DNA from 3 places in the Pseudoclavibacter sp. VKM Ac-2888 genome. Region 1 is predicted to be linked to each of the others. Evidence: predicted binding sites of a transcription regulator. Region 1 holds the regulator's gene; each other region holds the start of a gene.
The links. The regulator HrcA, encoded in region 1, represses chaperone genes, less so after heat shock. The targets are predictions, from matches to a motif close to TTNGCACTCGNNNNNNNCGAGTGCNAA.

Region 1 (10,251 bases):
GAGGTCTCGAGCCGCTGGGAGTTGTCTCGCGGCTGACGCCGGGACGGTCAACACGCTCTAGGCTTGACTGGTTATGCGCGATGCCATTGAACTGCCACTTGACCTTCCCGAGATCGAAGCACGAGTGTCGAACGGCGGTCTCTTCCGACGTTCGGTGCTGCCGAGCGGGGTGCGCCTCCTGACCGAGGAAGTCGTCGGCGCGGCGAGCACCAGCATCGGCCTGTGGGTGCCGGTCGGCTCCCGGGACGAGCTCCCGCATGAGTACGGTTCCACGCACTTCCTCGAGCATCTGCTCTTCAAGGGCACGCCGACACGGTCCGCCTTCGAGGTATCTGCGGCCTTCGAGCGCGTCGGTGGAGAGGTGAACGCGCAGACCGCGAAGGAGCACACGCTCTACCACGCGAAGGTCCGCGATGCCGACCTCCCGATGGCCGTCGAGGTCCTGAGCGACATGATCACCTCGAGTGTGATCGACGCCGCGGAGTTCGAGATCGAGCGCGGCGTCATCATCGAGGAGCTCGCGATGGCGGACGACGACCCGAACGACGTGGTCTGGGAGCGGTTCTACGAGACGCTCCTCGGTGCGCATCCGCTCGCGAGGCCCATCGGCGGCACGCCGGCCTCGATCAGGGCCGCTGACCGCGACGCCGTGTGGAGCTCGTACCGCCAGCACTACCGTCCGGAGGAGCTCGTCGTGACCATCGCGGGGGCCGTCAACCACGACGTCGTCCGCGAGCAGCTCGAGCGCAACCTCCGAGCCGGCGGGTGGGACCTCGACGCACGCGCCGTCCCCGTCTCCCGCAGGGCCACGACGCTCGAGCCGGGCTCCGCGGTGCCGACAGGACCGCTCTCGGCCATCGAGCGCCCGCTGGAGCAGCTGGCCCTGGTCATCGGTGGCCAGGGAATCACGCAGCTCGACCCGCGCAGGGAGGCATTCGGCCTCATGCATCGGATCTTCGGTGGTGGCATGTCGTCCCGCCTCTTCCAGGAGATCCGCGAGAAGCGCGGGCTCGCCTACTCCGTGTACTCGTTCGGCGGTAGCCACTCCGATGTGGGGGTGACGGGCATGTACGCGGGATGCGCTCCCGACAACGTGCTGGAGACGGTCAGGGTGCTGCGCCAGGAGGCGGAGAAGCTCGTCCAGGACGGGGTCACCGCGACGGAGCTGGCCGACGCGAAGAGCGCGAGTGCCGGCGGCTCCGCTCTCGCGATCGAGGACGCCGACACTCGCATGTCTCGCCTCGGGCGCGCGGAGATCCACACGGGTCGCTTCTACGACCTCGAGGCGGCGCTCTCGCGGGTCGAAGCCGTGTCGCTCGACGAGGTGCAGTCCGTCGCGGCCGACATGTTCAGTGGGGAGCTCGTTGCGTCTGCGGTCGGTAAGCTCTCCTCGGAAGCAAGGACCGAACTGGAGCGCCGCTGATGTCGCACTACCTCTACCTCGTCAGGCATGGCGAGCAGGAGAACGCCGAGCACGGAATCACCGACGGCCCGCTGTCGGAGCGTGGTCGGGCCCAGGCTCATCTGATCGGCCGCAGACTCGCGGGCGTCCCGCTCAGCGAGTCCTACACGTCGCCGCTGGATCGCGCTGTCGAGACGAGCGCGGTGATCGACCAGTACACGAGCGGTCCCGCCGCGCTCGAGTCGACGCTGCTGTTCGACTGCATCCCCACGGGGCAGGACGGTGCGCCGTCGACGTACGACAGCTTCTTCGGCGGCATCGGTGACGAGGTCGTCGACGCCGGCATGGCGCAGATGAACGACGCCTACGACACGTTCTTCAGCAAGAGCCGCGACGACCGCCACACCCTGCTCGTGACCCACAACTTCGTGATCGGCGAATTCGTGCGCCGGGTGCTCGACGCCCCAGACTGGCGCTGGCTCGGCCTCAACTCGGTGAACACCGGTCTCACGGTGGTCCGGGTGCGGACCAGGAAGCCGGCTGAGCTGCTGCTCTTCAACGACCTGTCGCACCTGACGCCGGAACTGCGCACGGGAGTCAGCACCTCGATCGCCGTCTGAGGTTGTCGGGCCTGCCGCCGGGAGCCTCCCGCGTCGTCTGCTCGGCCTGCCGATGGCCGTACGCTTGTGGGCATGGAAACAAAGGTCGCCGTGCTGGGCGCTTCTGGCCGCATGGGAACACTGATCACACGGATCCTCGAGACGACCGATGGGCTCCGCTTCCATGCGGGGCTGACGAGTTCTTCTTCACTCGATGAGATGCTCGGCGCCGACGTGCTCATCGACGTCTCGCGGCTCGAGGCGTCGGAGGCGGCGGTTCCCTTCGCCCTCGAGCATGGCATCGACGTCGTCGTCGGCACGAGCGGCTGGGACGAGCAGCGGATCGCCGGCGTCTCTGGCCTCGTGCCTCCGGAGCGTGCCGTCGTCTTCGTCCCGAACTTCTCTCTGGGCTCGGTGCTCGGCACCGCGCTTGCGAGCGTCGCGGGGCGCTTCTTCGAATCGATCGAGATCGTCGAAGCGCACCATGACAAGAAGGTGGATTCGCCGTCAGGGACTGCTGTACGGACCGCGGAGCGCATCGCGACCTCGAGGGAACGGCCACTCTCCGCTCCGAGCAGCGAGCAGGACGCTCGGGGGCAACTCGTCTCGGGCGTGCCCATCCACAGTCTGCGGTTGCGCGGAGTCGTGGCGGATCAGCAGGTGATCTTCGGGGGAGAGGGTGAAGTGCTGACGATTCGCCACGAGACGATCTCGCAGGAGGCCTACGTGCATGGCATCAAGCTCGCCATCACGCATGCGGTCGAGACGCGGGGCACGACAGTCGGGCTCGACGGCGTGCTCGGCCTCGACGGACTGTCGGGTCGCTCGTGAAGAGCAACCTGGCCACGAAGCTCGGCGTCGCCGCCGTGACCCTGCTCCTGCTGCTCTACATCGTCTTCGTCTCGGGAATGGCGGTCTCACTGTTCGCGGGCGATATCGTCGCCAAGGTGATGGGTGCCGCACTCATCGTGTTCCCGGTCCTCGCGGTCGTCTTCGTGGCCCGTGAGCTGCTCTTCGGGATGCAGACGGAACGACTGCTCGGACGTATGGCGGACGCCGGCGAGCTGCCGGAGGACGACCTGCCCAAGCGACCGAGCGGACGCGTCGTCCGTGAGGCGGCCGACGAGGACTTTCCGAGGTGGAAGTCCGAGGTCGAGGCCGCTCCTGAAGACTGGAGGACGTGGATGCGCCTCGGTCTTGCGTACTCGGCCTCGGGGGACCGAAAGCGAGCCAGGGCTTCTCTGCGCGAGGGCATCCGCCTCGAGAAGGCCGCTCGCGCCAGGGCGTGAGCGGCCCGGCTCGAAGGGTCAGACCCCGGCGCCAGGCTCTGGCTCGAACTCCGGCGACTTGAGGGCCAGCTCGACGGCCTGACCCGCGGTGCGATCCTTGAAGGTGAAGCCCGCGTCGAGCAGGCGCTTCGGGCGGATCTGCTGGTCGGCGAGGAACAGCTCACGGCCCGCCTTCTGGAGGGTGAGGTCGATGAGCGTCGATGGCGCCTTGAGCTTGTAGGGGCGCCCGAGCTCGTCGGCCAGCTGCTGCTGGATCTCGTCGGCGGTCGCGGGTGTGGGGCCGACCAGGTTGTAGGGCCCCTGCGCGTCGTCGGACTCGAGCAGGAAGCGGAGCGCGCGCACTTCGTCGCGCAGGCTCACCCACGGCCAGTGCTGCGTGCCGTCACCCAGCTGCGAGAGCAACCCGACGCTTGCCAGGGTCTTCAGGACGGTCAGGACACCGCCGCGCCCCAGGACGAGACCGGTGCGGGCGAGGACGACCCTGGTGCCCTCCGGGGCTGTCTGAGCCGCGCGCTCCCAGCGGTCGACGACACGCGGGAGGAACTCGTCGGTCTCGGGCAGTGCCGAGTCCTCGTCGAGTACCTGCCCCGGCCGGTCGCCGTACGCGCCCGACGCGGAACCGTTGATGAGGAGCGCCGGGGGCGTGGAGGAGGCCGCCATAGCACCGGTGATCGTGAGCGTCGCGTTGACGCGGGAGCGAAGGATCTCCTTCTTCACGTTGTAGGTCCACGGCAGCTTGCTGAGCGGTGACCCGGAGAGGTTCACGACTGCATCCACGCCGTCGAGGACCCTCGCGTCCAGAGTTCGCTGGGCGGGGTTCCACCGGAACTCGCTGGCGTCCTTCGGGTCGCGCCTGACGAGCCGCGTGACGCGGTGGCCGTGCGCGTGCAGTTCCTCGATGAGACGGTGGCCGATCATTCCGGATGCGCCGGAGACGAGAACGTGCTTTGGGGAGGTCGCCTGAGTGCTCATGACCTCGAAGGTAGTCGTGTCAGTTGGGCGCGAGCGCAACGCGGGGCCGTGCTCGGCTGATCGCGCGCCTGAATGCGCCTAGGCTGTGCGGGTGCATCACGTGAACCTCGCCCCGAACACGGCCCAGCCGAACGGCCATCTTGGCGCCTAGCGCGCTGCCGCTCGGCGAGCCGGTGCCGCCGAGCGGAGAGCTCCCCGGCCAGGCACTGGTCGGCGCCGAGTCACGAGACTTCGGCGTCTACATCCACGTGCCCTTCTGCCGCGTGCGATGCGGCTACTGCGACTTCAACACCTACACGGCGGAGGAACTCGGAGGGGTCTCGCGTTCCAGCTATGCCGGCGAGGTGGAGAAGGAGATGGTGATCGCCGAGCGGGTGCTGAGCGGTGCCCCTCGCGAGGTATCCACCGTCTTCTTCGGTGGCGGAACGCCGACTCTCCTGCCCGTCAGCGACCTTGCGGCGATGCTCGAGGGAGTGCGCAGTCGCTGGGGCCTCGCCCCAGACGCGGAGGTCACCGTCGAGGCGAACCCCGACTCGGTCGGCGAGCGTGAGCTCGCCGAGCTCCGGGCTGCTGGAGTGACCCGAGTCAGCTTCGGGATGCAGTCCGCCGTCCCGCACGTCCTCAGCGTCCTCGAGCGCACCCACGATCCGGCACGCATCCCTATCGTGGTCGCCGCAGCGAAGCGAGTCGGGCTCGAGCCGAGCCTCGACCTGATCTACGGCACTCCCGGCGAGTCCATCGACGACTGGCGCCGATCGCTCGACATGGCGCTGGCGCAGGAGCCGCTGCACGTGAGCGCGTATGCGCTCATCATCGAGGAGGGCACGAAGCTGGCCAGGCAGATCCGCCGCGGCGAGGTGCCCGCTGTGGACGACGACCTGCAGGCCGACATGTACGAGCTCGCAGAGGAGCGACTCTCAGCGGCCGGGTTCGAGTGGTACGAGGTCAGCAACTGGTCGCTCGACGGCAAGCACGCGTCTCGCCACAACCTCTCCTACTGGCGAGATGCGGACTGGTGGGGATTCGGGCCAGGCGCGCACAGCCACGTGGGTGGTGTGCGCTGGTGGAACGCCAAGCATCCGAGCGCCTACGCATCGAGGCTTGCTGAGGGCATCACCCCGGCCATGGGGCGCGAAGTGCTCGACGAGGAGACGAAGCGCTTCGAGCGGATCATGCTCGGCTCGCGTCTGCGGGAGGGCCTCGCGATCTCCGAGCTGGACGACTCCAGCGTCGTCGCCGAGCTCATCGCCGAGTCGCTCGTCGACGGGAGGGCCGCGCTGAAGGGCAGGCTCGTCCCGACGCTCCGGGGGCGGCTCATGGCAGACGCGATCGTGCGCCGAATCGCCGCCTGAGCCGGCTCAGCTCACGAACCGGAAGGTGACCGGGTACCGGTAGGGGAGACCCTTGTTCGCCTGGACCGCACCGAGAATGGCGTAGACGACGACGGCAACCCAGAGCAGCGGGTAGAGGAGCGGGACGATCAGCGCCAGTGGGCCGCCGATCAGCGAGAGCAGCGAGATGACGCCGATGCCGAGGTACACGATCGCAACGGTGATGCCGAAGTTGAGCGCCTCGCGGCCCTCGCTGTCGGCGAGAGGCCCTCTCCGCCGTGTGACGAGCCAGAGGATGAGCGGCCCGACTGCCGGGGCGACGATGTTGAGCAGGTGATCGAAGGTTCCGACGAGGCGGTCGCCGTCTCGGGTCAGGGGCGGTTCTGTCCCATTCTGCGGGCCCGACTGCTGGTACTGCCCGCCCTGCGGGTGCCCGTAGGGAGCCTGCTGTCCGTACGGGACCTGCTGACCGTGGGGAGCCTGCTGCCCGTACGGTGGCTCCTGCCCGTAGGGTCCCGGCCGGTCGTATGGCGGCTGCCGAGGCTGATCCTGGTGTCCTGGCGGCGGGGTCGGTGCGTTCTGATCTGACACGGGGTTCCTCTCGTCGGTTTCGCCCACGCTACTGCGCGTGCCCTCCGAGGGCCTGGCATCCTGCTGGTGGCGCGAGCGGAAAGCGGTAGGATTGGCAGTCTCAGGTTCGGAGTGCCAGTCCGACTCGCAGCAGCTCGTCGAGGGAGGAGCATCGTGGTTTCAGACAGAAGCATGCAGGTGCTCCGCGTCATCGTCACCGACTACGTCACGAGTCGTGAGCCGGTGGGCTCCAAGTCGATCGCAGACCGTCACGATTTCGGCGTCTCCGCGGCCACCATCCGCAACGACATGGCACAGCTCGAAGACGCCGAGCTCATCGTGGCCCCGCACACGTCCTCCGGGCGCATCCCGACCGACAAGGGCTACCGACTCTTCGTCGACCGGCTCGCCGAGTTCAGGCCGCTCTCCGGGGCGCAGCGTCGGGCGATCGAGACGTTCATCGAGGGCAGCGACGACGTCGACGAGGTGCTCGGACGGTCGGTGCGACTGCTGGCGCAGCTCACCAACTCCGTCGCGATCGCACAGTACCCCTCGCTCGCGAACGCCGCCATCCAGCACGTCGAGTTCGTCCTGCTGTCGAGCATGCGCGTCCTCACGGTCCTCATCACCGACTCGGGCCGCGTCGAGCAGCGCATCGGGCATCTGCGTGCCGAGGTGAGCGTCGAGCAGCTGCATGTGCTCCGGGACCGGCTGGCCGGCCGCCTCGTCGGGAAGACGGTCGCGCGCGCTTCCACGGAGCTCAGGGATGTCAGCGGCATCATGGGGGAGCGAGACGCGGAGCTCTTCGCTCCCGTCATCGCCAACCTGCTCGAGCTCGTCCTGGCGCACCGCCAGGAGCGCCTCGTCATGGCGGGCACCGCGAACCTCGCCCGGACCGAACGTGACTTCCCCTCGAGCATCCTGCCCGTCCTCGAGGCCATCGAGGAGCAGGTGGTCCTCCTGCGGCTGCTCGACGAGCTCCACTCCAGCCCCGAGGCCTACTCGGTCAGCATCGGCCAGGAGAACGTCGACCTGGGCCTCGGCGAGACGGCTATCTTGACGAGCGGCTACCGCAGCTCCGGGAGCGACGCGCGTCTCGGCGTCGTCGGGCCGACGAGAATGGACTACCCGAGGAATATCCAGGCCGTTCGAGTGGTTGCGAGTTACCTGTCACGGGTGCTCGACGAGCAGCACTCGGACGACTGACCCACACCGCCAGATCACTCGGCGGATGCACCCGGCGCCTGACAACGCAGGCGTGACACACACAGATGCAAAGAAGGAGTCGCCACTCTTGGCAGACCACTACGACGTGCTCGGCGTGAGCCGTGAGGCGTCCCAGGACGAGATCAAGAAGGCCTACCGCAAGCTGGCACGCCAGCTGCACCCGGACGTCAACCCGTCCGAAGATGCCGCGGAGCGCTTCAAGTCCGTCACGCACGCCTACGACACGCTCATCGACCCCGAGCGGCGCCGGCAGTACGACCAGGGCGGCCCAGATGGGCAGTCCTTCGGTGGCTTCGGCGACATCTTCGAGACCTTCTTCGGCCAGCAGGGCTCCCGCGGACCCCGCTCGCGCGCGGAACGCGGCCAGGACGCGCTCGTGCGCGTCGAACTCGACCTCGACGAGGTCATGTTCGGCACGCACCGGGACCTCGAGGTCACGACGGCGATCGCCTGCGAGAACTGCCAGGGCACCTGCTGCGCGCCAGGGACCTCGCCAACGACGTGCTCGGCATGCGGTGGGGCCGGGTCCGTGCAGCGACAGGTGCGCTCCATCCTCGGCATGGTCGTCACGAACCAGCCGTGCGCGCAGTGCCGCGGCTACGGCACGGTCATCGAGCACCCGTGCGACACGTGCCACGGCCAGGGGCGCGTCCGATCGAACGTGAGCATCCCGGTCGACATCCCGTCCGGTGTGGACTCCGGGCTGCGCATCCACCTTCCCGGTCGGGGCGAAGCCGGACCAGCAGGGGGAGCGAACGGTGACCTCTACCTCGAGATCCGCGTGCGCCCGCACGAGGTCTTCTCGCGAGACGGCGATGACCTCCAGTGCGTCGTCGAGGTGTCGATGGCCGACGCGATCCTGGGTACCTCGACCACGGTCGGTGCGCTCGACGGCGACGTCGACCTGCAGATCCCCGCGGGCGTGCAGTCGGGTGAGGTGCTGACCGTTCGAGGTCGGGGCATCACGCGGCTTCGCTCGACGCATCGCGGCGACCTCGACATCGCCGTCCAGGTCGTGACCCCGGCGAAGCTCGACGGCAGGTCGCGCAAGCTGATCGAGGAGTTCGCTGCCCGTCATCGCCACGAGGCCCCTCGCCTCGCGCGGGAGAAGCAGGGGATGTTCTCGAAGCTCCGCGACCGTTTCGGTCGCTGACGTGGCGTGGCTCTACCTCGTTGAGGACCTCGACGAGGCGCTGCGCGTCGGCGGCGTCGTCGAGGTGCGCGGCGCGGAAGCCAAGCACATGGCGGTCGCGCGGATGCGAGTGGGCGAACGTGTGCAGCTCGGCGACGGGCGCGGATTCGTCGTCGACGGCGAGCTCGCTCTGACTGAGCGCGACCGCGCACTCGTCACGGTCCTCGCCGCGCGGCGAGTGGCGCAGTCGGTTCCGCGTGTCACGGTTGTCCAGGCACTCGCGAAGGGCGGGCGAGACGACCTCGCCGTGCAGGTCGCGACGGAGCTCGGAGCCGCGGCGTTCGTGCCGTGGCAGGCGAAGCGCAGCGTGAGCCGCTGGGACCAGAAGGCCGAGAAGGGCCGTGAGCGGTGGGCATCCATCGCCAGGGAGGCCAGCAAGCAGAGCCTCGCCGCGTGGGTCCCGGATGTGGCCCCGCTGCACTCGACGGGTGAGGTCGCAACGCTCGCCGGTCACGCGCCGATGCTGGTCCTCGACCCGCTCGGCGACACCTCGTTGCGCCAGGCCCTCGTCGAGCAGGTCCCGGCAGGCGCTTCCGGGCTGACGCTCGTCGTCGGGCCAGAGGGCGGCATCGACGAGAGCGAATTCGAGGCCTTCGAGGCTGCCGGCGCCAGGCGCGTGCACCTCGGCGCTGGCGTTCTTCGAACCTCGAGTGCGGCTCCCGCCGCGATCGCGGCGATCCTGGCGCTGAGCGGCACGTGGGACTCTCGGTCCCGCGCGAGTGCCGAGTCGTAGGCTGGTCTCATGTCGAGTTCAGAGCCGTCCATCTTCACGCGCATCATCAACCGCGAGATCCCAGCCGACATCGTGTTCGAGTCCGAGCGGATCATCGCCTTCAAGGACATCAGCCCGAAGGCGCCCGTGCACCTTCTTGTGGTGCCCAAGACCCAGGAGTACGCGAACGTCGCCCAGCTCGCGGCAGGCGACCCGGCACTGCTCGCCGAGGTCATCGCGGTCGCCCAGGGGCTCGCCGATCAGCACACCGACAGCGAATTCCGGCTCATCTTCAACTCGGGGGCGGCAGCAGGTCAGACCGTCTTCCACGTACACGCCCACGTCCTCGGCGGAGGACTCTCGGAAGGATCCCTTGCCTAGTCAAGACAGTTCACCGTCCCAAGGTCCCGGGGAGCCCGGCACCTGGACTGATTTCGTGGAGCAGACCACCACGGTCGAAGGCGTCGCCATGGTGCGGCTCCTCGGGCCCGGCGACCGGCTGCTCAAGTCCGTCGAGCGCGAGCACCCCCGCGTGCGCGTGCTCGCGCGCGGGAACGAGATCACCTTCAGCGGCGAGCGAGACGACGTCGTCGCAGCCGAGGCGCTCCTGCGCGAGATCATTGAGATGGCGCGCAGCGGCGTCGACCTCGAGCCAGCTCAGGTCGAGCGCTCCCAGCGGCTCATCGACCGTGGCGAGGAGACCCCAACGGACGTGCTCGGCCAGTCCATCGTGCAGTCCCGTGGCAAGGTCATCCGCCCGAAGACACTCGGCCAGAAGCAGTACGTGGATGCGATCGACGACAACACGATCGTCTTCGGCATCGGGCCCGCCGGAACGGGCAAGACCTACCTCGCGATGGCGAAGGCCGTGCAGGCCCTGCAGCGCAAGGAGGTCACGCGGATCATCCTGACTCGCCCGGCCGTCGAAGCCGGCGAGCGCCTCGGCTACCTGCCAGG
Region 2 (10,251 bases), 1.8 Mb from region 1:
GGCCCTTTTGTGTGCCCTGGCGGGGCTGGGCTTGGCCCTATCGCATGCCCGAGCCGAGCATCCGCCCGCCCCGCTGCCGTCCTCTCCCTCCCCCCTGCACCCCCCCCGCAAGCAGCCAACGCTGCCCGACGTTTCCCCCTCTGCGGGCCGTCGCAGCGGGGGAAACGCCGGGCAGCGTTTACCTCCCTCCGGGGAGGGGAGCCTTCTGCAGAACCTGGGCGTGAGGAGCCCCCGCTGCCCGCGCATCGCTGCCCGCGAAGGCAACCAAGACTGCCCGGCGTTTCGCCCCCTGCGCAGTCTGGCAGGGGGCGAAACGCCGGGCAGTGATCGGCTTCGCCTTCGCCTTCGCGGGGGCGCCGGGCCGGGGGCCGGGGCGGCTGGGTGGATGCTCGCGGCTAGTGGGCCGCGTCGCCGTCCTTCGCCTGTTCGTCGGCCGCGAGGGTGCCGAGGTAGAGGGCGATGACCTTCGGGTCGTTGAGCAGCTCGCGTCCGGTGCCCGTGTACGCGTCCTTGCCCTGGTCGAGCACGTAGGCGCGGTCGCAGATCTGCAGGCAGCGGCGCGCGTTCTGCTCGACCATGATGACGGAGACGCCGGCACGGTTGATCTGGCGCACACGCAGGAACGTCTCGTCCTGACGGACCGGGGAGAGGCCTGCCGACGGCTCGTCGAGGAGCAGCACCGACGGGTCCATCATGAGGGCCCGCGCCATGGCGACCATCTGCCGCTCACCGCCGGAGAGGGAGCTCGCGCGCTGCTTGCGGCGCTTCCCGAGCTCGGGGAAGAGGTCGGCGACGAACTCGAACCGCTCGTTGAAGACCTTGGGCCGCAGGAAGAGCCCCATCTCGAGGTTCTCCTCGATCGTGAGCGACGGGAAGACGTTGTTGTTCTGCGGCACGAGCCCGACGCCCTTGGCGACGAGCTTGTCGGCGCGGAGGCCCGTGATGTCCTCGCCCTTCAGCATGACGCTGCCGCCGCGGATCTTGATCTGCCCGAAGATGGCCTTGAGTACCGTCGACTTGCCGGCGCCGTTGGGCCCGATGATGCCGATGAGCTCGCCGGGGTAGGCGTCGATCGAGCATCCGTTGAGGATGTTCACGCCGGGCAGGTAGCCGCCGACGAGGTCGATCGTCGACAGCACAGCGTCGCTTCTGGGGGTCGTCGCTGTCGCAGAACCGGATGCGTTTGGCGTCGTCTCGCTCATTTGCTGTCACTCTCCGTCGTCTCGGTCCCGGGCTTCGTCTCGGCGATCTCCTCGGCGATCGTGGTCGTCCCGAGCACTTCGGCCTCGTACTCGGCCGCCGCTTCGACGCCCTGTTCCTCGGCGATGCGCTCGACTTCCAGCTCCTGGATGTCGAGGTCGCCGAGGTCCTGGTCGTGGTGTGCGCCGAGGTAGGCGTCGATCACGGCCTGGTCCTTCATGACCGTCTCAGGCGGGCCCTCCGCGACGATCTGGCCTTCGGCCATGACGACGACCCAGTCGGAGATGTTCGTGACCATGTGCATGTCGTGCTCGACGAACAGCACCGTGGTGCCGTCGTTCTTGAGCTCCTTGACGTGGCCGAGGAGTGACTGCACGAGGGCCGGGTTGACGCCGGCCATGGGCTCGTCGAGCATGATGAGCTTCGGGCTGCTCATGAGGGCGCGGGCCATCTCGAGGAGCTTGCGCTGTCCGCCGGAGAGGGACGCCGCGTAGTCCTCGCGCTTCGCGTCGAGCTTGAAGCGGGCGAGGAGCTCGTCGGCCTTCTCGGTGATCTCCTTCTCGCGGTCGCGCCACAGCGGCTTGAACAGCGCGCGCAGCATGCCCTCGCCGCCCTGCTGGTCGGCGCCGAGGAGCATGTTGTCGAGCACCGTCATGCGTCCGAGGGACTTCGTGAGCTGGAAGGTGCGGACCATGCCGGAGCGGGCCACCTTGAAGGCGGGCACGTTGGCAAGGGAGGTGCCGTCGAACGACCATGTGCCCGTGTTGGGCTTGTCGAAGCCCGTCAGCAGGTTGAACATGGTGGTCTTGCCGGCGCCGTTGGGGCCGATGAGCGCCGTGATCTTGCCGCGCGGGATCTCGAGGTGCTGCACATCCACGGCCGTGTTGCCGCCGAACTGGCGGGTGACGCCGTCGGCGATGACGATCGGGTCGACCTTCTTGCAGCCGGGGCCGACCTTGCCGTCGACGAACTCGTGGGTGGGGAGGATGCCCGTTGGGGGGCTCGTCTGCTCAGGCACTGAAGCTCAGCTCCTTCTTGTTTCCGAAGATGCCCTGGGGTCTGAAGACCACCAGCAGCATGAGCGCGATTCCGACGATGATGAAGCGCAGCTGGCCCGCCTGCGTCGTCGAGAGGAAGGTGATCGCGCCCGATTCGATCGCGCCGTACAGGATGCCCTGCGTGAGCGAGAGCACGACCCAGAAGATCATCGCTCCCACGATGGGCCCGAAGATCGTCGCGGCTCCTCCGAGCAGCATGATCGTCCAGATGAAGAACGTGAGACCCGTCGTGTAGTTCGCGGGTTGCACGGCTCTCGGCAGGATGAAGATGATGCCGGCGAGGGAGCCGAGGAGGCCACCCGTGATGAGGGCCTGCATCTTGTAGGCGAAGACGTTCTTGCCGAGGCTGCGCACGGCGTCCTCGTCTTCGCGGATGCCGCGGACGACGCGACCCCACGGGCTGCGCATGAGCGCCCACACGAGGAGGGTCGCGAGGATGACGAGGCCCCAGCCGACGATGCGGGTCCACCAGTCGTAGGCGTTGTAGGTGAAGGGACCGAAGCCGTAGGTGCCGTCGGGGATCGGGTTGATGGCCGCGAAGGTGCCCTTGAAGCCGTTCAGGCCGTTGGCCGCACCCGTCACGGGGGTGAGGCCGGTCGTCGTCACGATGTACCGCAGGATCTCTGCGGAGGCGATCGTGACGATGGCCAGGTAGTCGGCGCGCAGCCGCAGCGTCGGGACGCCGAGGATGAACGAGAAGACGATCGAGACGACGATGACGCACAGCACGGCGGCCCAGATGGGCCAGCCGAGGCTGATCGTCGGGATCGCGAACGCGTACGCGCCGAGCAGCATGTACGCGGCCTGGCCGAAGTTGAGGAGGCCGGTGTAGCCGAAGTGGATGCCGAGGCCGATCGCGGCGAGCGCGTAGGCAGCGGTGGTGGGGCTGAGGAGCTCGCCGATGGCGTTGCTCAGGATGTTTGACCAGTCCATGGTTCGTCTCCTAGCCGACTCGCTCGCGGCGGCCGAGAATGCCCTGGGGCCTGACGAGCAGGACCAGGATGAGGATGAGGAGCGCCGCCGCGTACTTGAGGTCGGCGGGGATGAAGAGGGTCGAGAGCTCGACGAAGATGCCGACGACGAGCGAGCCGACGAGGGCGCCGTAGGCGGAGCCGAGGCCACCGAGGGTGACGGCGGCGAACATCAGCAGGAGCACCTGGAAGCCCATGTCCCATGAGGATTGGCGGTAGAGGGCGAGCATGACGCCGGCGAGGGCGGCGAGGCCACCTGCCGTGGTCCACACGATGCGGATGATGCGGTCGACGTTGATGCCGGATGCGCTTGCGAGCGACGGGTTGTCGGACACGGCCCTGGTGGCTTTGCCGACGCGGGTGCGCGTCAGGAACAGGGCCACGAGGAGGAGCGTGACGATCGAGATGCCCATGCTGAGGAGCGAGCCCGTCGTGATGCGCACGGGGCCGAACTCCACGGCTCCGCTGAGGCCCACCGAGCTCATCGGGAGGATCGCCCCGCCGAAGAAGAACTGGTAGAGGTAGCGGAGTGCGAGGCCGAGGCCGATGCTCACGATCATCGCCGGGACGAGGCGCACGCCGCGCTTGCGGAGCGGCTTCCAGAGGGTCGCATCCTGGAGCCAGCCGAAGGCGGCGCCGAGGATCACGACGACGATGATGGCGACGAAGATGTTGAGCCCCATGACGACGGCGAAGAGCCAGGCCATGAGTCCGCCGAAGGTGACGAGCTCGCCGTGGGAGAAGTTGTTCAGCCCGGTGGTGCCGAAGATGAGGGTGATGCCGATCGCGCCGAGCGCGATGAGGAGGCCGAAGTTGAGGCCGGCGACGAGGCGCTCGATGAGCTGCGAGCCGAAGTTGCTGCTCTGCCTCGTGTCCTCTCCGAGTGCGAAGAGGCGTCCGACGTTGGTCGTCGACCATTCGTCCTCGGTGACCTCTGCGGTGGCGCCGTCCTCGTTCCGCAGGTCGATGCCGTCTGGCAGGGTCTCCGTGTCGAGCGTGACCGTGTAGTTGCCTGGGCCTGGGACGGGCACGCGCCAGCGGCCGTCTTCACCCGACTCCACCGTCTCGGAGTAGCCGTCGCCGTCGACGGTGAGCGAGACGCCCGCGACGGGTTCTCCCTCGTAGTTGAGGATGCCGCTGATCGAGTACGGCGACTCCTCATCGACGGGGTCGGCTGCCGCGTTCGCGGGGCCGGCCATCGCGAAGACGCCGAGGAACGCAAAGAGCGACATCGCAAGTGCTGCGAGCATTCGGTGGGTTCGGGTGAGCCGGGAACGCCGGGCGGTCGCTGAGCGCGAACCGGCTGGCGTGAGCGGACTGGGGAGAAGGGGCACGGAGTACCTCCAGTGCGAGTCGGGCTGGGCACGACGACTGAACGAGATTCTGGAACTGCTATTTCTGCAAGCGAGGATTCGCCACTCTGCGAATCTACGGATGGTTTGTATCGGCAATGTTTCACTGCCGCTACACACGATAGCCGTGCGGAAGAGGCTCTGCTCGCAGCCAGGAGCCTCAGCGCGCAATTTTGTTCTACGTCACCACAATTGTGGTGCCTCAGCACGGCACAGTGTGCCGCCACATCCAAGATCTCCGATTTGTGAAGATGTCTTTCGTCTCCGGCGTGTCACCGACCGGATGGTGCCCCCGCCGCGGCACTGAGGCCCGCGGGCGTGTGCTCGGGACAGTGGAGTGCGCGCTCGCCGCAGTCCGCACAGGCGACGAAGCGTTCCCTGCAGGAGGGGTCGCTGCAGTTCTGGGTGCGGTGCGTGGGCCTCTCGCATTCGCGGCAGCGGCCGAGGACGTCGGTGTCGGGGCCGAACTCGAGGTGCTCGCGAGCGTCGAAGACCGCGAGGGAGCCCTTCCAGAGCCCCTCGTTGCCGAACTGCTCCGCGTATCGGACGATGCCGCCGTCGAGCTGGTACACCTCGTTGAAGCCGCGCTTGAGCATGAGCGCTGAGAGGACCTCGCAGCGCACGCCACCCGTGCAGTAGGTGACGACGGGCTTCGACTTGAGGTCGTCGTACTTGCCCGATTCGAGCTCGGCGATGAAGTCGCGGGTGGTTCCGGTCTCCGGAACGATGGCGCCCTCGAAGCGGCCGATCTGCGCCTCGATCGCGTTGCGGCCATCGAAGAAGACGATCTCGTCGCGCGATTCGACGAGTGCGTGCAGCTCGTCGGGTGCGAGGTGGGTCCCGCCGCCCTTGACGCCGTGCTCGTCGACCTCGAGCTCGCCCGGCGCCCCGAAGCTGACGATCTCGTCGCGCACCTTGACGCTGAGGCGTGGGAAGTCGAGGCTCTGTCCCTGCTCGTCGAGGCCGGTGCCCTCCGACCACTTGTAGTCGGCGTCCTTGAAGGCCGCGTACTCCCGGGTGGTGCGCACGTAGCGCTTGAGCGCGTTCAGCTCGCCGCCGAGGGTGCCGTTGATGCCGTCCTTGGAGATCAGGATGCGCCCACGCAGCCCCAGGGACGCCGCGAGGTCGCGCTGCCAGAGGCGGATCGCCTCCGGGTCGGCGAGGGGCGCGAAGGCGTAGTAGAGCACGATCTTGGGGACAGCCATGAGGACGATTTTAGGTGAGGGGCTCACGCCGAATGTCCGTGGGTCTGCGTACCCTTGCCGCATGCCAGATCGGGTCATGTCGCTCTATCGGCCGGCGTCACCGGTCGATGTGCAGCAGACCCTGTCTCCCCTCATGCGGGGCAGGCGAGATCCGACGTGCTGGGTGCATCCGGTGTCGCGGGACGTGTGGCGCACGTCCCACACGCTGGCGGGAGGCGCGACCACGGTGTTCCGCCAGGCCCGGGAGGGGGTGCGGGTCGTGTCGTGGGGTGCGGCCGCTGAGATCGCGGTCGACGAGGCTCCCACGCTGCTGGGCCGCGACGACGACTGGAGCGAGCTCCGTCTCGACGCCCTGCCGGAGCTGGCGGATGTGCGGCGACGGAACGAGGGGCTGCGGCTCCCGAAGTCGGGCGCGGTGTTCGAGGCGCTGAGCGCGGCGATCATCGAGCAGAAGATCACGGGCCTCGAGGCGCATCGCGCTTGGGACATCCTGCACCGCGACCACGCCGACGCGGCGCCAGGGCCGGCCGGTCTCGTGCCGCGGCACCTGCGCCTGCCGCTCACGCCGGAGCAGTGGCGGCGCATCCCGAGCTGGGACTGGCACCGGGCCGGCGTCGACTACTCGCGGTCCGGCACGGTGATCCGCTCGGCGACGGTCGCGTCGGCACTCGAGCGCACGAGCGGCCTGCCGACGGGGTCGGAGGAGCCGCTCCGTCGTCTTCGCTCGATCGTGGGGGTCGGCGTGTGGACGGCCAACGAGACCGTGCAGCGCTCGCATGGCGACCCTGATGCCCCGAGCTTCAGCGATTACCACATCCCCAACATGGTCGGGTGGGCGCTCGCGGGCTGCGACGTCGACGACGACGGCATGCGGGAGCTGCTCGAGCCGTGGCGCGGACACCGCGAGCGGGTCGTGCGGCTCATCAAGCTCGCGGGCAACCCGCGCCCGAAGCACGGCCCCCGTTTGACCGTGCAAGACCACCGCTCCCACTGAGCTCTGCGCCCGGCGTCGACGTGCGCTGACCTTTTCGAGAGGCGTTCGCCCACGGCTGACGGGGTTTTCAGCAAACTTTCTGGCACTCGATGGGGCAGAGTGCTAATTTTCTGCTCAAGGAAGTTGACACCAGTCGACTCAAGTTCACCGCACCGTCTCGCGCTGACGAGCGTGCGTACAAGGAAGGGAAAACGACATGGCACGCGTCTTCGATCCGTTCCAGGAGATGGAACGACTTTTCCAGGGAGCACCGAACAGCCCGCGTTCGATGCCCATCGACCTCTACCGCGAGGCCGACCACTACATCCTCACCGCCGACCTGCCCGGCATCGACCCGAGCTCGATCGACGTCGACCTCGACGGCCAGCAGCTGACGATCCGCGCCGAGCGCAGCACGGTCAACGCCGAGGGCGCCAAGTGGCTCGTCCGTGAGCGCAACGGCGGCAGCTACCTCCGCCAGTTCACGCTCGGCCAGGGGCTCGACACCGAGCGCATCGCGGCGAGCTACGAGCACGGCGTGCTGACCGTGACCGTGCCGGTCAGCGAGCGCGCGAAGCCGCGCAAGATCGAGGTCGAGAGCGGCACGAAGGTCGAGACCATCCAGGCCTGAGCGGCCCGGTGATCACCGCTTCGTGATGTGACCTCTGTGACGCAGTGAGGGGCAGCGCCGACGGGCGCTGCCCCTCACTGCGTCGGTAGGTCTGTGGGTCTGCGCTCGTCCTCGACTCGCGCTCGCGCCTTCGTTCGCGTCAGGCGGCGTGGAGTCCCGTTCCTGCCTCTTCGGTCTCGCGGGCGAGCTTCGCGGCCGCAGCGTAGCGGGTGCGGAGTGCCGCGTCGGGGGCGGGCTCGAGGCGAGCGATGGTCTCGACGGGCCAGTCCGGACGTGTCCCGGTCGCCACCCAGGCAGCCTGGCGGGCTGCACCGTCGGCGACGTACTCACCGGGTGCCGGGATCTCGACGGGCACGTCGAAGAGCGTCGGCGCGACGGCGCGGACGCCCTCGCTCAGCGCGGCGCCGCCGATGAGCATGACTCGCTTCGCCTCGACGCCGAGCGCACGGTGGGCGTCGAGTGCCTGCGCGAGGCTGCCGAGCATGCCCTCGACTGCGGCCCTGGCGAGGTTCTCGCGGGTGAACGATCCGCGGGTCATGCCGAGGAGCGACGCGGTCGCATCCGGCAGGTCGGGGGTGCGCTCGCCGTCGAGGTACGGCACGAACGCGAGACCACCAGAGCCGACGGGTGCCGATGCGGCGAGCCGACCGAACTCCTCGTGGTCGACGCCGAGGACCTCGGCGGTCGTGTCGATGACGCGAGCGGCGTTGAGCGTCGCGGACAGGGGAAGGAACGCTCCCGTCGCGTCCGCGAACCCGGCCAGCCCACCGCGGGGGTCGACCACCGGTCGGTCGGCGACGGAGAAGACGGTGCCTGAGGTGCCGATCGAGACGACGACGTCGCCCGGACGCGCGTTGAGACCGAGCGCCGCACCAGCGTTGTCGCCGGCGCCCGCGGCGACGAGTGCGCCGGCCGGTGTCTTCCCAGCGACCTCGTCCGGTCCGAGCACACGGGGCAGGATGGCGTCGTGGCCGAGCGCCGCGATGAGCAGCTCGCGGTCGTAGTCGAGCGTGAACGGCGACCAGTAGCCGGTCCCCGACGCGTCGGAGCGGTCGGTCGTGAGCTTCGTCAGGTCCGGGCCGAGGGGGCTCTCGCCTGCTGGGCCGTAGCCGAGGAGGCGCCACGTGAGCCAGTCGTGGGGGAGGGCGACGGCCGCGACGCGCGCCGCGTTCTCGGGTTCCGCATCCCGCAGCCAGCGCAGCTTCGTGATCGTGAACGAGGCGACGGGCACGAGTCCCGTGCGCTCGACGAGCGCATCCTGGCCGAACTCGGCGATGAGGTCTCGTGCTGCGCCTGCGCTGCGGGTGTCGTTCCAGAGGAGGGCGTCGCGGACGACGCGGCCGTCGGCGTCGAGGGCGACCATGCCGTGCTGCTGGCCGGCGACGGAGATCGCCGCCACATCGTCGAGCCCGCCGGCGGCCTCGGTCGCGCCCTGGACGGCAGCCCACCAGTTCGCCGGGTCGATCTCCGTGCCGGGGAGGTGAGCTGCGCGCCCCTGGCGGACGAGCGCACCCGTCTCCGCATCGCGGATGACGAGCTTGCAGCTCTGCGTACTCGAGTCGAAGCCGGCGACGAGCATGGTGGTCTGCTTTCTATAGGGCGAGTGCGGTGTTGAGGTTCAGGCGCTGGTCGAGCATGCACGACAGAGCTGGGGCGGATGCACGCGCGTGGTGAGTGCATCCGCCGCAGCTCTGCGCGGGGGGACGGGGGAGCCCGTCGGTCGTTGGGGCGTGTGCTAGCCGCGTGCGCCCATGAGGTGCTCGAGCGCGAGCTGCTGCAGGCGCACGAAGCCGAAGCCCTTGCCGTTGAAGTACGCGTCGGCGTCGAAGTCCTCGAAGGCGGAGCGGTCGGCGAGGAAGTCGTCGTAGGTCTCGCCCTCGCCGAGCGTGTTCGTGGAGAGCTCGTCGACGCGGGAAGCTGCGAGAGCCTCCTGCACCTCGGGGTCGGCGCGGAAGGCCGCCGCGCGCTCCTTGAGGAGAAGGTAGGTGCGCATGTTCGCTGCCGCCGACTCCCAGACGCCCGTCTCGTCCTCGGTGCGCGAGGGCTTGTAGTCGAAGTGGCGGGGGCCCGTGTAGGTCTGACCGCCGTTGGGGCCGCCGTTCTCGAGCAGGTCGACGAGCGCGAACGCGTTCTGCAGGTCGCCGTGGCCGAACACGAGGTCCTGGTCGTACTTGATGCCGCGCTGGCCGTTGAGGTCGATGTGGAAGAGCTTGCCCTGGTAGAGGGCCTGCGCGATGCCTGCCGCGAAGTTGAGGCCGGCCATCTGCTCGTGCCCGACCTCGGGGTTCACGCCGACGAGCTCCGGGCGCTCGAGGGTCTCGATGAAGGCGAGTGCGTGGCCGACCGTGGGGAGCAGGATGTCGCCGCGGGGCTCGTTCGGCTTCGGCTCGATCGCGAAGCGGATGTTGTAGCCCTTGTCGGTGACGTAGTCGCCGAGGAGGTTGACGGCCTCGCGGTAGCGCTCGAGGGCCTGGCGGATGTCCTTCGCGGAGTCGTACTCCGCACCCTCGCGGCCGCCCCACATGACGAACGTCTCGGCGCCGAGCGACGCGGCGAGGTCGAGGTTGCGGAGGACCTTGCGCAGCGCGAAGCGGCGCACGTCGCGGTCGTTGGAGGTGAAGCCGCCGTCCTTGAACACGGGAGCGGAGAAGAGGTTCGTCGTGACCATGGGAACCACGAGCCCGGTCGCATCCAGTGCGCCACGGAGGCGGGAGATCTGCGAGTCGCGGACCTCGTCACTCGAGCCGAACGGGAAGAGGTCGTCGTCGTGGAAGGTGAGGCCGTAAGCGCCGGCTTCTGCGAGCTTCTCGACGACGTGCACGACGTCGAGGTCGGCGCGCGTCGGGCCGCCGAACGGGTCG
Region 3 (10,251 bases), 620 kb from region 1:
TACACGCGGCGGGCTCGCTTTGCGCGGCCGATCTCGATCTCAGTCACCTGCCTAGCCTAGCCCTCCGCGGTGCTCGCTGCTGCGGCGCGGCGGCGGGGAGACCCCGACCCGCCGCGCCGATCAGGCTGCTAGCGACGGTAGTTGGGGGCTTCCGAGACCATCTGCACATCGTGCGGGTGGGACTCCTTCAGCCCTGCCGGAGTGATCCGCACGAAGCGGCCCTTCTCCTTGAGCTCCGCGACGGTGCGAGCGCCGACGTAGAACATCGACTGGCGCAGGCCGCCTGTGAGCTGGAACACCGACTGGCGGATCGAGCCGCGGTACGCGACCTTGCCCTCGATCCCCTCGGCGATGAGCTCGTCATCGCTCGGCACGTCCGCCTGGAAGTAGCGGTCCTTCGAGTACGAGGTGCGCTCGCCGCGCGACTGCAGGGCGCCGAGAGATCCCATGCCGCGGTAGCTCTTGAACTGCTTGCCGTTGACGAAGATGAGGTCGCCCGGCGACTCGTCGGTGCCCGCGAGCAGCGATCCGACCATGACTGCGGATGCGCCGGCGACGAGCGCCTTCGCGATCTCGCCCGAGTACTGCAGGCCGCCGTCCGCGATGACCGGCACGCCAGCCGGGGTCGCGGCGAGCGACGCCTCGTAGACGGCCGTGATCTGGGGGACGCCGACTCCCGCGACGATGCGCGTCGTGCAGATGGAGCCAGGACCGACGCCGACCTTGACGGCGTCGGCACCCGCATCCACGAGCGCCTGAGCGCCCTCGCGGGTCGCGACGTTGCCGCCGACGACCTGCACGTGGCCCATGACCGGGTCGCTCTTGAGGCGGCGGATCATGTCGAGCACGCCGGCCGACTGGCCGTTCGCCGTGTCGACGACGAGTACGTCGACACCGGCAGCCACGAGGCGCTCCGCGCGCTCCCAGCCGTCGCCGAAGAAGCCGATCGCCGCGCCCACGCGCAGGCGCCCGGCGTCGTCCTTCGTCGCGTTCGGGTACTTGTCGCTCTTGTCGAAGTCCTTCACCGTGATGAGGCCGGCGAGCTTGCCCTCGTCGTCGATGAGCGGCAGCTTCTCGATGCGGTGCTTGCCGAGGAGCTTGTAGGCGTCGTCACCGGAGATCCCGACGGGACCGGTCACGAGGCCCTCGCCCGTCATGACCTCGTGCACGCGGGTCGTGCGCTTCTCCGACTCGGGAACGAAGCGCATGTCCCGGTTGGAGATGATGCCGACGAGCTTGCCCGTCTCCTCGTCGACGACCGGCAGGCCGGAGACGCGGTACTGCCCGCAGATCTCATCGACCTCCGCGACCGTCGCGTTGGGAGTCGTCGTCACCGGATTCGTCACCATGCCGGACTCGGAGCGCTTCACGCGATCGACCATCTCGACCTGGTCGTCGATCGACAGGTTGCGGTGCAGGATGCCCATGCCACCCTGGCGCGCCATGGCGATCGCCATGCGGGCCTCCGTGACCGTGTCCATCGCCGCCGAGACGAGCGGGACGCGCAGGGTGATGCCGCGCGTCAGCCGTGTCGTCGTGTCGACCTCAGACGGGATGACGTCGGTGTGCCCGGGAAGCAGCAGCACATCGTCGTAGGTCAATCCGGTGAAGCCAAAGGGGTCCGACTCGGTCATTACGCTCCAGGAGGTATCTGGGATGCGCCGTTCGGCGGCATCCTCGTGCATCGGGAAACAGCTCAGTGGTGATGGAACAGCGAGGACCCCGGACGCATTCCCGGGACCCTCAGCTCATCAGCCTCGTGTCGGTGGACCGAGTTCGTCCGCGACCGAGGGAATCTTGGCGCCAAGTCTAGCCGTGCGCACGAGGTCGATCGTGAAGAGGATGAGGGCGACCCAGACGATCGCGAACCCGATCCAGCGCTCGAGCGGCATGGGCTCCGAGAAGACCGCCACGGCGAGCACGAACTGCAGGATCGGCGCGATGTACTGCATGAGTCCGAGCTCGATGAGGCGCAGCCTCCTGGCGGCCGCCGCGAACAGCAGAAGCGGCACGCTCGTGACGACGCCCGCGAAGAGCAGGACGCCCGTGTTGACCGCCGACACGGAGCCGAAGGTGATGCCGCCCCCGAAGAGCACCGTCCAGAGCAGGCAGATCGCGCCGATGGGCATGATGAGCGTCGTCTCGACCGCCAGTCCGGAGAGCGCATCCGCCTGGACCCCCACCCGCTTCTTCACGAGCCCATACAGCCCGAAGGTCATGGCGACGCCCAGGCCGAGCCACGGGATGCGGCCGTAGCCGAGCGAGATCACGAGCACGGCGAGGAGAGAGAGCCCGACGGCGACCCACTGCAGGGGCCTGAGCTTCTCGCGGAGGAAGACCAGCCCGAGCGCGACGGACACGATCGGGTTGAGGAAGTAGCCGAGCGCGGCGTCGAGAGTGTGGCCTGTCGCGACCGCCTGCACGTAGAACAGCCAGTTCGCCGACACCAGGACCCCGGCGATGCCGAGGCCGAGCACGACCCGCTTCTTCGAGATGAGCTCCCGGAACGGACGCCAGGCCCGCATGACGAGCACGCCGAGCAGGCAGAACACGACGCTCAGGATGATGCGCCACGCGATGAGCTCCACGGGCGTCGTGGGAGCGGTCGCCACGACGTAGAGGGGCATGAAGCCCCAGAGCGCGTACGCGCTGAACGCCAGCCAGAGGCCGGACCGAGGAGATTCCGTCACCTCGAGATCGTACGCCCGACGTCGGGCCCCTGGAACACGAATGGCGCCCGACCCCGAGGGGTGGGCGCCATGCGCGATGCTGCTCCTGCAGATGAGACCGCCCGAACCGGCTCGGCCTCAGAAGGTCAGGAGACTAGACGATCTTCGCGAGGATGTCGCGAGCGGAGAGCACAAGGAGCTCCTCGCCGCCGTACTTGACCTCGGTTCCGCCGTACTTGGAGTAGATGACCTTGTCGCCGACCACGAGGTCGAGCGGCACGCGGTTTCCGTTGTCATCGATGCGGCCGGGGCCGACTGCGACGACTTCGCCCTCCTGGGGCTTCTCCTTGGCGGTGTCCGGAATCACAAGACCCGAAGCCGTGGTCTGCTCGGCTTCGACCTGCTTGATGACGATGCGATCCTCGAGCGGCTGAATGTTCACCGACACGGTTGACCTCTTTCTCAGCGATAGGAAGTTCAGAATTAGCACCCTCCCCATGAGAGTGCTAACTCAGAGTGTAGGGGCCAGGCGGCGACGACTGCAACGCGGCGACGTCTCGTGGCGTACGCCGGTAGCGTAGTGCTGGTGCAACGCGACGAACTCCTGGCCCTCCTCACACCGGAGGCGATGACCCTGCTCGACGACGCGCCGCCCGTCGAGTCGGCGGGAGACGCGCTCGCCCTCGTGACGAGGCTGCGCGCGGCAGGAGGGTCCGCGGACGTCGTCGCCGCCGTCGTCACGCAGGCGAAGCTCCGGCGGCGAGCATCCGCCAAGTTCGGCCCGTTCGCCGAGCGGATGCTCTTCACCGACGCTGGCCTGCAGCAGGCGACGCGTCTGCAAGTCGCGGCGCACCACGCGAACCGGTTCAGGCAGGCCGGCGCCGTGAGCGTGGCCGACCTCGGCTGCGGGATCGGCGCGGACTCCATGGCTTTCGCATCGCTCGGCCTCGAGGTCACCGCGTTCGACGTCGACGAGGTCACGGCTGCTATCGCGGCCCACAACCTGGCCCCGTTTCCGAACGCGCAGGTCAGGCACGAGCGCGCCGAGGAGGTGGACCTGGATGCCTTCGATGCGCTCTGGTTCGACCCGGCCCGCAGGACAACAAACGGCGGGAGCACGGCACGCCACTTCGATCCGGCGGATTGGAGCCCATCCCTCGACTTCGTCTTCGCCGCAGGCCGCGAGCGCCCGACGGGCATCAAGCTGGGACCGGGGATCGACCACGCGTACCTCCCGGAGGACGCGGAGACGCAGTGGGTGTCCTCCAACGGCGACCTCGTCGAGGCGACGGTATGGATGCACGGCACGGCGAGGGCGGGCATCCGCCGCTCGGCTCTCGTGATCAGCAGGCATGGCACCGCCGAGCTGACGACCGGCGAGGACGTCCGGGACGCGGACGTCGCTGCGCTGGGCGCCGTGCTCTACGAGCCGGACGCGGCGATCATCCGCGCCCGCCTCATCGGCGACCTCGCACGGTCGCTCGAAGCGTCGATGATCTCAGAGAGCATCGCGTGGATGACCGGCGAGCACTTCACGCCGACGCCGTTCGCGAGCGCGTTCTCGGTCCGAGAGGTGCTGCCCCTGCATGCATCGTCGCTCAAGGGCGAGCTGCGGAAGCGAGGCATCGGCGTGCTCGAGATCAAGAAACGGGGGGTCGACATCGACCCTGCGGAGTTCAGGCGGAAGCTCTCGCTCAAGGGAGACGCGTCCGCGGTGCTCATCCTCACGAGGATCGGCGACAAGCGCGTCGCCATCCTCGCCGATCGGCTCAGCTGAGGCCAGCCGAGCCGTCGGCGCGTCTCGTGCCTAGACGACCAGCACCACGACCAGCGTCACGATGGCGAGCAGGACCGCGAGGCCACCCGCCACGAGGCCCACGACGGCAAGGGTGCGTCCGAGGCCCTTCGGGGCGCGAAGCCCGGCGATTCCGAGCCCGACGGCGCCGAGACCGAGCACCAGGGCCACGATGTACGCCCACCCGGGAAGCAGGAGGAGGAGCAGCGAGAGCGCGCCGAGCGCCACGCCGATGATCCCGAGCACCGGCGCAGGAGCCTTCGGCTGCTGGCCGTATCCCTGCACGCCGAACTGCTGGCCGGGCTGCTGCCCGAACTGCCCCTGCTGCGGAGCACCGTGCTGCGGCTGCCCGAACTGCCCCTGCTGCGAGGCGCCGTACTGGGGCTGCCCGAACTGATCCTGTTGCGGGGCGCCGTACTGCGGCTGCCCGTACTGGTTCTGCTGCGGCTGGCCATAGCCCTGCTGCGCCGGAGCCTGCTGCTGACCGGACGGCTGCTGAGCGCCATAGCCAGAGTACCCAGGCTGCTGCTGGCCGTAACCGCCGTCAGCCGGGCCATACCCGGGCTGCTGCTGGCCGTACTGCTGATCGTTCTGCTGCCCGTACTGCGGCTGAGACTGCCCGTACGACCCCTGGCCGTACTGGCCCTGGCCGGGCTGCTGCGCGCCGAAAGGGGGCTGGCCGGTCTGCGACTGGCCGTTCTGGTGGGGCTGCTGCGGGTACTGGGGGCCGTTCGGGTCAGACATGGTGTCCTTCTCAGTCGTCGACAAGGCTGCAGGTGCTGAACAAGCTTAGAGTGCGGGCGGATGCATCCACCCGCACTCCTGCCAGTTCTTGCAGCGGGTGGTCAGTATCCGTAGGACGACATGTCGCCGATGAACATGGCGGCGACGACGATGCCGATGATCGCCACGATCACCGACAGCACGATGGCTGCGATCGAGACCCAGAGGCCCCAGACGCGCAGCGGGCCGGCCTGCGGCTCCCGCGACTTGGCCATGATGGCGCAGACCAGACCTGCGATACCGAGGGGAAGCCCGAGGAACGCCGTGACGAAGGTGAGCAGGATACCCGCACCGCCGAGGGAAAGCGCGACGATGCTGAGCGTGCGCTTGGGAGCAGCGGACTGCGCCGGGTAACCGGGCGTCGCGTATCCCTGCGGCGCCCCATAGCCCTGCGGCTGCCCCTGCGACTGCGGAGCGCCGTATGCCGGAGCTGCGCCGGCGGGAGCCTGGCTCGCGGATGGAGCCTGACCGTAGGGAGCTGCGCCCGGTGCCGCGGCTGGCTCGCTCGGCGGCGTGTAGCTCACCGAACCGGATGCTGCGGGCGGCGTGGAGCCACTGCCGGATGACGAGGGAGCTGAGTAGTCGGTGCCGGATGCCGAAGGCGCCGAGTAGTCGGAGCCAGAGCCAGGCGCGGCCGACGGCGTGTACCCGCTGCCCGACGCTGAGGGTGCGGAGGAGTCGGAGTACGGCGCGGCCGGGGTCGAAGCGTCGGTGCCCGAGACGGAGGGCGGCGTGTAGTCGGTGCCGGTGGCTGCCGGGGCGGAGTAGTCGACCGACTCAGCAGGCGGCGTGTAGGCGGCCGGTGCCTCGTACTGGGGAGGTGTGCTGTCGTCCTCCGGGAGCCGTGGCTTGTCACCTGGGGTTGCGTTGCTGTCGCTCATTGCGGAGCTCCTTCCGGTTCAGCCGATTTCGCGGCGGTTGAGGCTGGTGTTCACGTGCGTGGAGCAAGCGGCGACGCCTTCAGTGGCGCACGCCCATGTCCTAGGTTCCCAGGGTTTGACTGGGAACCGTCACACAAGGTTCAGGAAAGACCACGCTCAGTAAGAGCTGAGGCCTCCGAGCAGTCCGATTCCCCCGAAGAAGAGGAGGGCGAGGACAAGCAGGAGCAGGAGCCCGAAGACCGAGATGAAGCCGAGCACGATGGCGGTGATGGCGAGCGCCCGTCCGCGCGGCTCGCGACGCAGCGCGATGAAGCCGCACACGATGCCAGCGATCCCGACCATCCACCAGACGAACTGGAGGATGGGGATCAGCGAGACGAAGAACGACCCTCCGCTCAGACACAGGGCCACGACGCTCAAGGTCAGCGTCCCGGCACCGGCCGGTCGAGGTGCCGTGTACGGCGCCTGGACGTAGGGCGTCACCGGATAGGCGAGGTGCTGCGAGGGGGCCGCCTGCGCCGCGTTGCCGCCAGGGCCCCAGCTGTCGCTCGGCGCGGTGTGGCCGTAGCCGGCGTCCTGGCCGTAGCCCGAATCCTGGCCGTAGCCGAAACCCTGCCCGTAGCCCGGATCCTGCCGGTAGCCCGAGTCGTGACCGGAGCCGTTCCCGTTGCCGGCCCCGGGGGTGTCGCCTCGCGCTTCCCACGGCTCGCCGACGGGCTGCGCGGCGACGTTCGGGGCCGGTATCCGCTCGACGGGGCCATCTGGTGTCGACCAGGTCATGTCCGCTCCTTTCGAGAGGTGATGAGATGCTCCAACGTTACGGCGACCTGCTCAACGGCACGTCATCCCCATGGCCTCGGCCTCGTCATCCCGCAGGATGACTTCCAACCTCGCGGGGCACGGCGGTTGCTGGAGCGCGGACTCAGGCGACGACGAAGGCGAAGCCAATACAGCCCGCGACCGCCGCCACAGCGAGCACGAGCGCGAGCACCCAACCGCGGTGGCGCCGCCCCAGCACCGCGAGCAGGAGTGCGACCGCGCCGAGACTCGCCCCGAGGTACAGGGGCCAGAGCGGCGAGGGGGTCACGGATGCGGAGAGCGCGAGGGCCAGGACCGCCGCGGCAAGCGAGAGCAGCACGGAGACGATGACCGCGAGGCGACTGAGCCCGAGCGCAGGAGGCGCCGGTGCCGTCGCGGCGCGAGCGGACGCAGGAGCCATCGCGGTCTCCTGCACGTGCGCGACGGCCGGGTCGATGTCCCGGTCATTCTCCGGACTCCGGCGCTCCTCGGACCGGGGCGCAGAGCTCTCCACGGCCGGAGCCGACTTCTCCTGACCCCGCGAGCGCGGGGTGAGAGCCGAGTAGGCGGCGTTGCTGGTGTCATCGACCGGGGTGCGGTCGATCGGGGGAAGCTCCACGGGCTTGCGCGGCGGCAGCTTCGGCTGATCGGGTGCTGTCATCGGTGCTCCCCCAGAGCTGGTCTCTCCTGCGGCGCAGGCTGCGTGGCCACCGGAAGCGTCGAGTCCGCCGCGAAGTCGAGCGGGGACGGAGGCTTGCCGGCAGCGACGAGCATCGCGCCGACGGCTGCGATCATCGCCCCGTTGTCGGTGCAGAGCCGAAGCGGGGGGATGCGCAACTCGATGCCGGCGGCAGCGCACCGCTCCTCCGCGAGCTCACGCACGCGCGCGTTCGCGGCCACTCCCCCGCCGAGCACGAGGCGGGGGACGCCGAGGGCAGTGCAGGCCGCCACCGCCTTCGCCGTCAGCACGTCGGCGACGGCCTCGCGGAAGCTCGCCGCGACATCGGCGACCGGCACCGGCTCCCCCGCGTCCTCCTTCGCCTCGACCCAGCGGGCCACGGCGGTCTTGAGCCCCGAGAAGGAGAAGTCGTAGCGGTGCCGCTCGAGGTCCTTCGGCTTGGTGAGCCCGCGCGGGAACCGGATCGCCTTCGGATCCCCTCCGGCAGCGGCCTTGTCGATCTCGGGTCCCCCCGGGTAGGGCAGGCGCAGCAGTCGCGCCACCTTGTCGAACGCCTCTCCAGCCGCATCGTCGATCGTCTCGCCGAGCTGCTCCACGTCGTCGACGAGGTCGCGAACGTGCAGGAGGGACGTGTGCCCACCCGAGACGAGCAGCGCCACCGCTGGCAGCTTGAGCTGACCCACGTCGTCGCGCAGGACGTCAGCGGCGACGTGACCCACGAGATGGTTCACGGTGTAGAGCGGGATGCCGGTGGCGACGTGCAGGGCCTTCGCCGCAGCCGTTCCGACCATGAGCGCACCAGCGAGGCCAGGTCCCTGGGTGACGGCGATCGCGTCGAGGTCCTCGAGCGAGACTCCGGCCGTCTCGAGCGCCGCCGAGATGGTCGGCACGATCGCGTCGGCGTGGGCACGTGCGGCGATCTCGGGAACGACGCCACCGAAGATGGCGTGCTCGTCCATCGAGGAGGCGACCTCGTTGGCGAGCAGCACCCGACCCCGGACGATGCCGACACCCGTCTCGTCACACGACGATTCGATGCCGAGCACAAGCGGCTCTCTGCGAGCACCGGCCGCGACACGAGCCTCGGCGGACGTCCGCACGCCCGGCAGCTGTCCGCGCATCACGATCGCATCCACGCCCTCTCTCGGGTAGTACTTGGGTCGGCGCCCGATCTCCTCGAAGCCGAGCCGCGAATAGAGGGCACGAGCCGCCTCGCCGTTCTCGCGCACCTCGAGGAACACCTGCTTCGCGCCTCGCCCTTCGGCCCACGCGAAGAGCTCGGCCAGCATCCGGGTGGCCCATCCGCCGCGCCGCAGCCGCTCATCGACGGCGATGGTCTGCACATCAGCCTCACCACCACCCTGGAGAGCCATGACGCCAGCAGCCGCCAGGATCTCGCCGCTCGCGGCGTCCTCGACGACCACGTATCGCGTGTGCTCGCTCTTGACCTCGCCAGCGAGCATCGAGGGCGACCACGGGTCGAGCGGGAAGGCGGCCTCGTCGAGACGCACCATCGAGGGGATGTCCTCGTGCGAGGCATCGCGCAGCACGGCGCGCATCAGCCGGTCACCCGCTTCGGGCCGTTGGACGGCACCGCGTCGGCACCCCGCAGGTACAGAATCGTATTGGCCTCGGCTTCGAGCCCCTGCACCTCGCGGTCGAGCCAGGCGAGCGCGAGGTGAGCGGCCGAGATGGTCCTCGTATCGAAGCGGTGGTCGGCAGCGGGGACGGCATTAGGCCGGTGCAGCTCTGAGCTGCTCGCAACGAGCAGCCCCTGCTCGTACCGCGAGCAGGCGAGCTCCCCCCGGCGGGCATCCGTCGTGACCAGCAGATCGCCGGCAGCCTCCGGATGCTCCGCGCGCCACTCGTGGGCCGCGGCATCATGGCTGGGCATCGGGATGAAACGCGCGGCGCGTGCGAACGCGAACGTGCGCGCGGCGGCCACGCCGACACGCAGCCCCGTGAAGGGGCCCGGACCCATTCCACCGACGACCTGCGTGACGTGCTGCGGAGAGAGCCCGGCCTCTGCGAGCACCTCCGCGATCGCCACGCCGACCACCTCAGCATGGTGTCGAGTGTCGGCGGTGCGCCGTTCTGCGAGCACCCGGCCGTGCGGGGTGACGATCGCGACATCCGTGCCCGCTGACGTATCGATCGCTAAGAGCATGCGAGTGATTCTACGCGGGGGCTGCGCCGAACTCGGTCCGCAGCGCGTCCACGAGAGCGGCGGCTCTCGGACGATCCCACGTGCCCGCGACCGTGAGCGTGACGCGGCGCGGGTCCAACGGCTCGTCGTCGCTCCAGTCGACACCACCGGGCCCATCGACGGCCTCTGGCTCGAGCGGCGGGGATGCCGCGGAACGGTCGATCGTGATCTCCAGCCAGCGGTCGGTGATCAGCGGAACCGCTTCGCGCCCCCACTCGACGACGGTGACGCTGGCTGCCAGATCGAGGCCGAGATCATCGAGCTCGGCCGGATCGCCGAGACGGTACGCATCCACGTGGATGAGCTCGGGCCCCGCTCCGAGGGAAGGATGCGTGCGCGCCAGCACGAACGTCGGACTCGTGACCGGGCCCCGCACGTCGAGCGCGCTCCCGAGACCCCGCGCGAACGTCGTCTTGCCCGCACCCAACGGCCCCGTCAGC

Region 2: ITJ61_RS13455 (Hsp20/alpha crystallin family protein) is a predicted target of HrcA. The motif match lies at 6,860-6,886, and genes of this name have one in related genera.
Region 3: groES (co-chaperone GroES) is a predicted target of HrcA. The motif match lies at 3,153-3,179, and genes of this name have one in related genera.

What each region holds. Positions count from the first base shown of each region.
Region 1 is NZ_JADKSM010000001.1:989,695-999,945, reverse strand. It holds gene ITJ61_RS04825 (M16 family metallopeptidase) at 74-1,423, shown strand; gene ITJ61_RS04820 (histidine phosphatase family protein) at 1,423-2,022, shown strand; gene dapB (4-hydroxy-tetrahydrodipicolinate reductase) at 2,095-2,832, shown strand; gene ITJ61_RS04810 (hypothetical protein) at 2,829-3,290, shown strand; gene ITJ61_RS04805 (TIGR01777 family oxidoreductase) at 3,309-4,262, opposite strand; gene hemW (radical SAM family heme chaperone HemW) at 4,403-5,614, shown strand; gene ITJ61_RS20210 (DUF4870 domain-containing protein) at 5,621-6,184, opposite strand; gene hrcA (heat-inducible transcriptional repressor HrcA) at 6,338-7,369, shown strand; gene dnaJ (molecular chaperone DnaJ) at 7,458-8,543, shown strand; gene ITJ61_RS04780 (16S rRNA (uracil(1498)-N(3))-methyltransferase) at 8,545-9,315, shown strand; gene ITJ61_RS04775 (HIT domain-containing protein) at 9,325-9,675, shown strand; gene ITJ61_RS04770 (PhoH family protein) at 9,764-10,251, shown strand, end outside.
Region 2 is NZ_JADKSM010000001.1:2,838,038-2,848,288, forward strand. It holds gene ITJ61_RS13425 (ABC transporter ATP-binding protein) at 396-1,202, opposite strand; gene ITJ61_RS13430 (ABC transporter ATP-binding protein) at 1,199-2,218, opposite strand; gene ITJ61_RS13435 (branched-chain amino acid ABC transporter permease) at 2,211-3,191, opposite strand; gene ITJ61_RS13440 (branched-chain amino acid ABC transporter permease) at 3,202-4,461, opposite strand; gene ITJ61_RS13445 (rhodanese-related sulfurtransferase) at 4,854-5,786, opposite strand; gene ITJ61_RS13450 (DNA-3-methyladenine glycosylase family protein) at 5,848-6,780, shown strand; gene ITJ61_RS13455 (Hsp20/alpha crystallin family protein) at 6,977-7,390, shown strand; gene ITJ61_RS13460 (xylulokinase) at 7,530-8,969, opposite strand; gene xylA (xylose isomerase) at 9,126-10,251, opposite strand, start outside.
Region 3 is NZ_JADKSM010000001.1:1,607,367-1,617,617, forward strand. It holds gene ITJ61_RS07685 (GuaB3 family IMP dehydrogenase-related protein) at 1-47, opposite strand, end outside; gene guaB (IMP dehydrogenase) at 129-1,634, opposite strand; gene rarD (EamA family transporter RarD) at 1,752-2,690, opposite strand; gene groES (co-chaperone GroES) at 2,824-3,117, opposite strand; gene ITJ61_RS07705 (THUMP-like domain-containing protein) at 3,256-4,446, shown strand; gene ITJ61_RS07710 (hypothetical protein) at 4,477-5,208, opposite strand; gene ITJ61_RS07715 (DUF4190 domain-containing protein) at 5,310-6,128, opposite strand; gene ITJ61_RS07720 (DUF4190 domain-containing protein) at 6,285-6,908, opposite strand; gene ITJ61_RS07725 (hypothetical protein) at 7,051-7,587, opposite strand; gene tsaD (tRNA (adenosine(37)-N6)-threonylcarbamoyltransferase complex transferase subunit TsaD) at 7,584-9,164, opposite strand; gene tsaB (tRNA (adenosine(37)-N6)-threonylcarbamoyltransferase complex dimerization subunit type 1 TsaB) at 9,164-9,772, opposite strand; gene tsaE (tRNA (adenosine(37)-N6)-threonylcarbamoyltransferase complex ATPase subunit type 1 TsaE) at 9,783-10,251, opposite strand, start outside.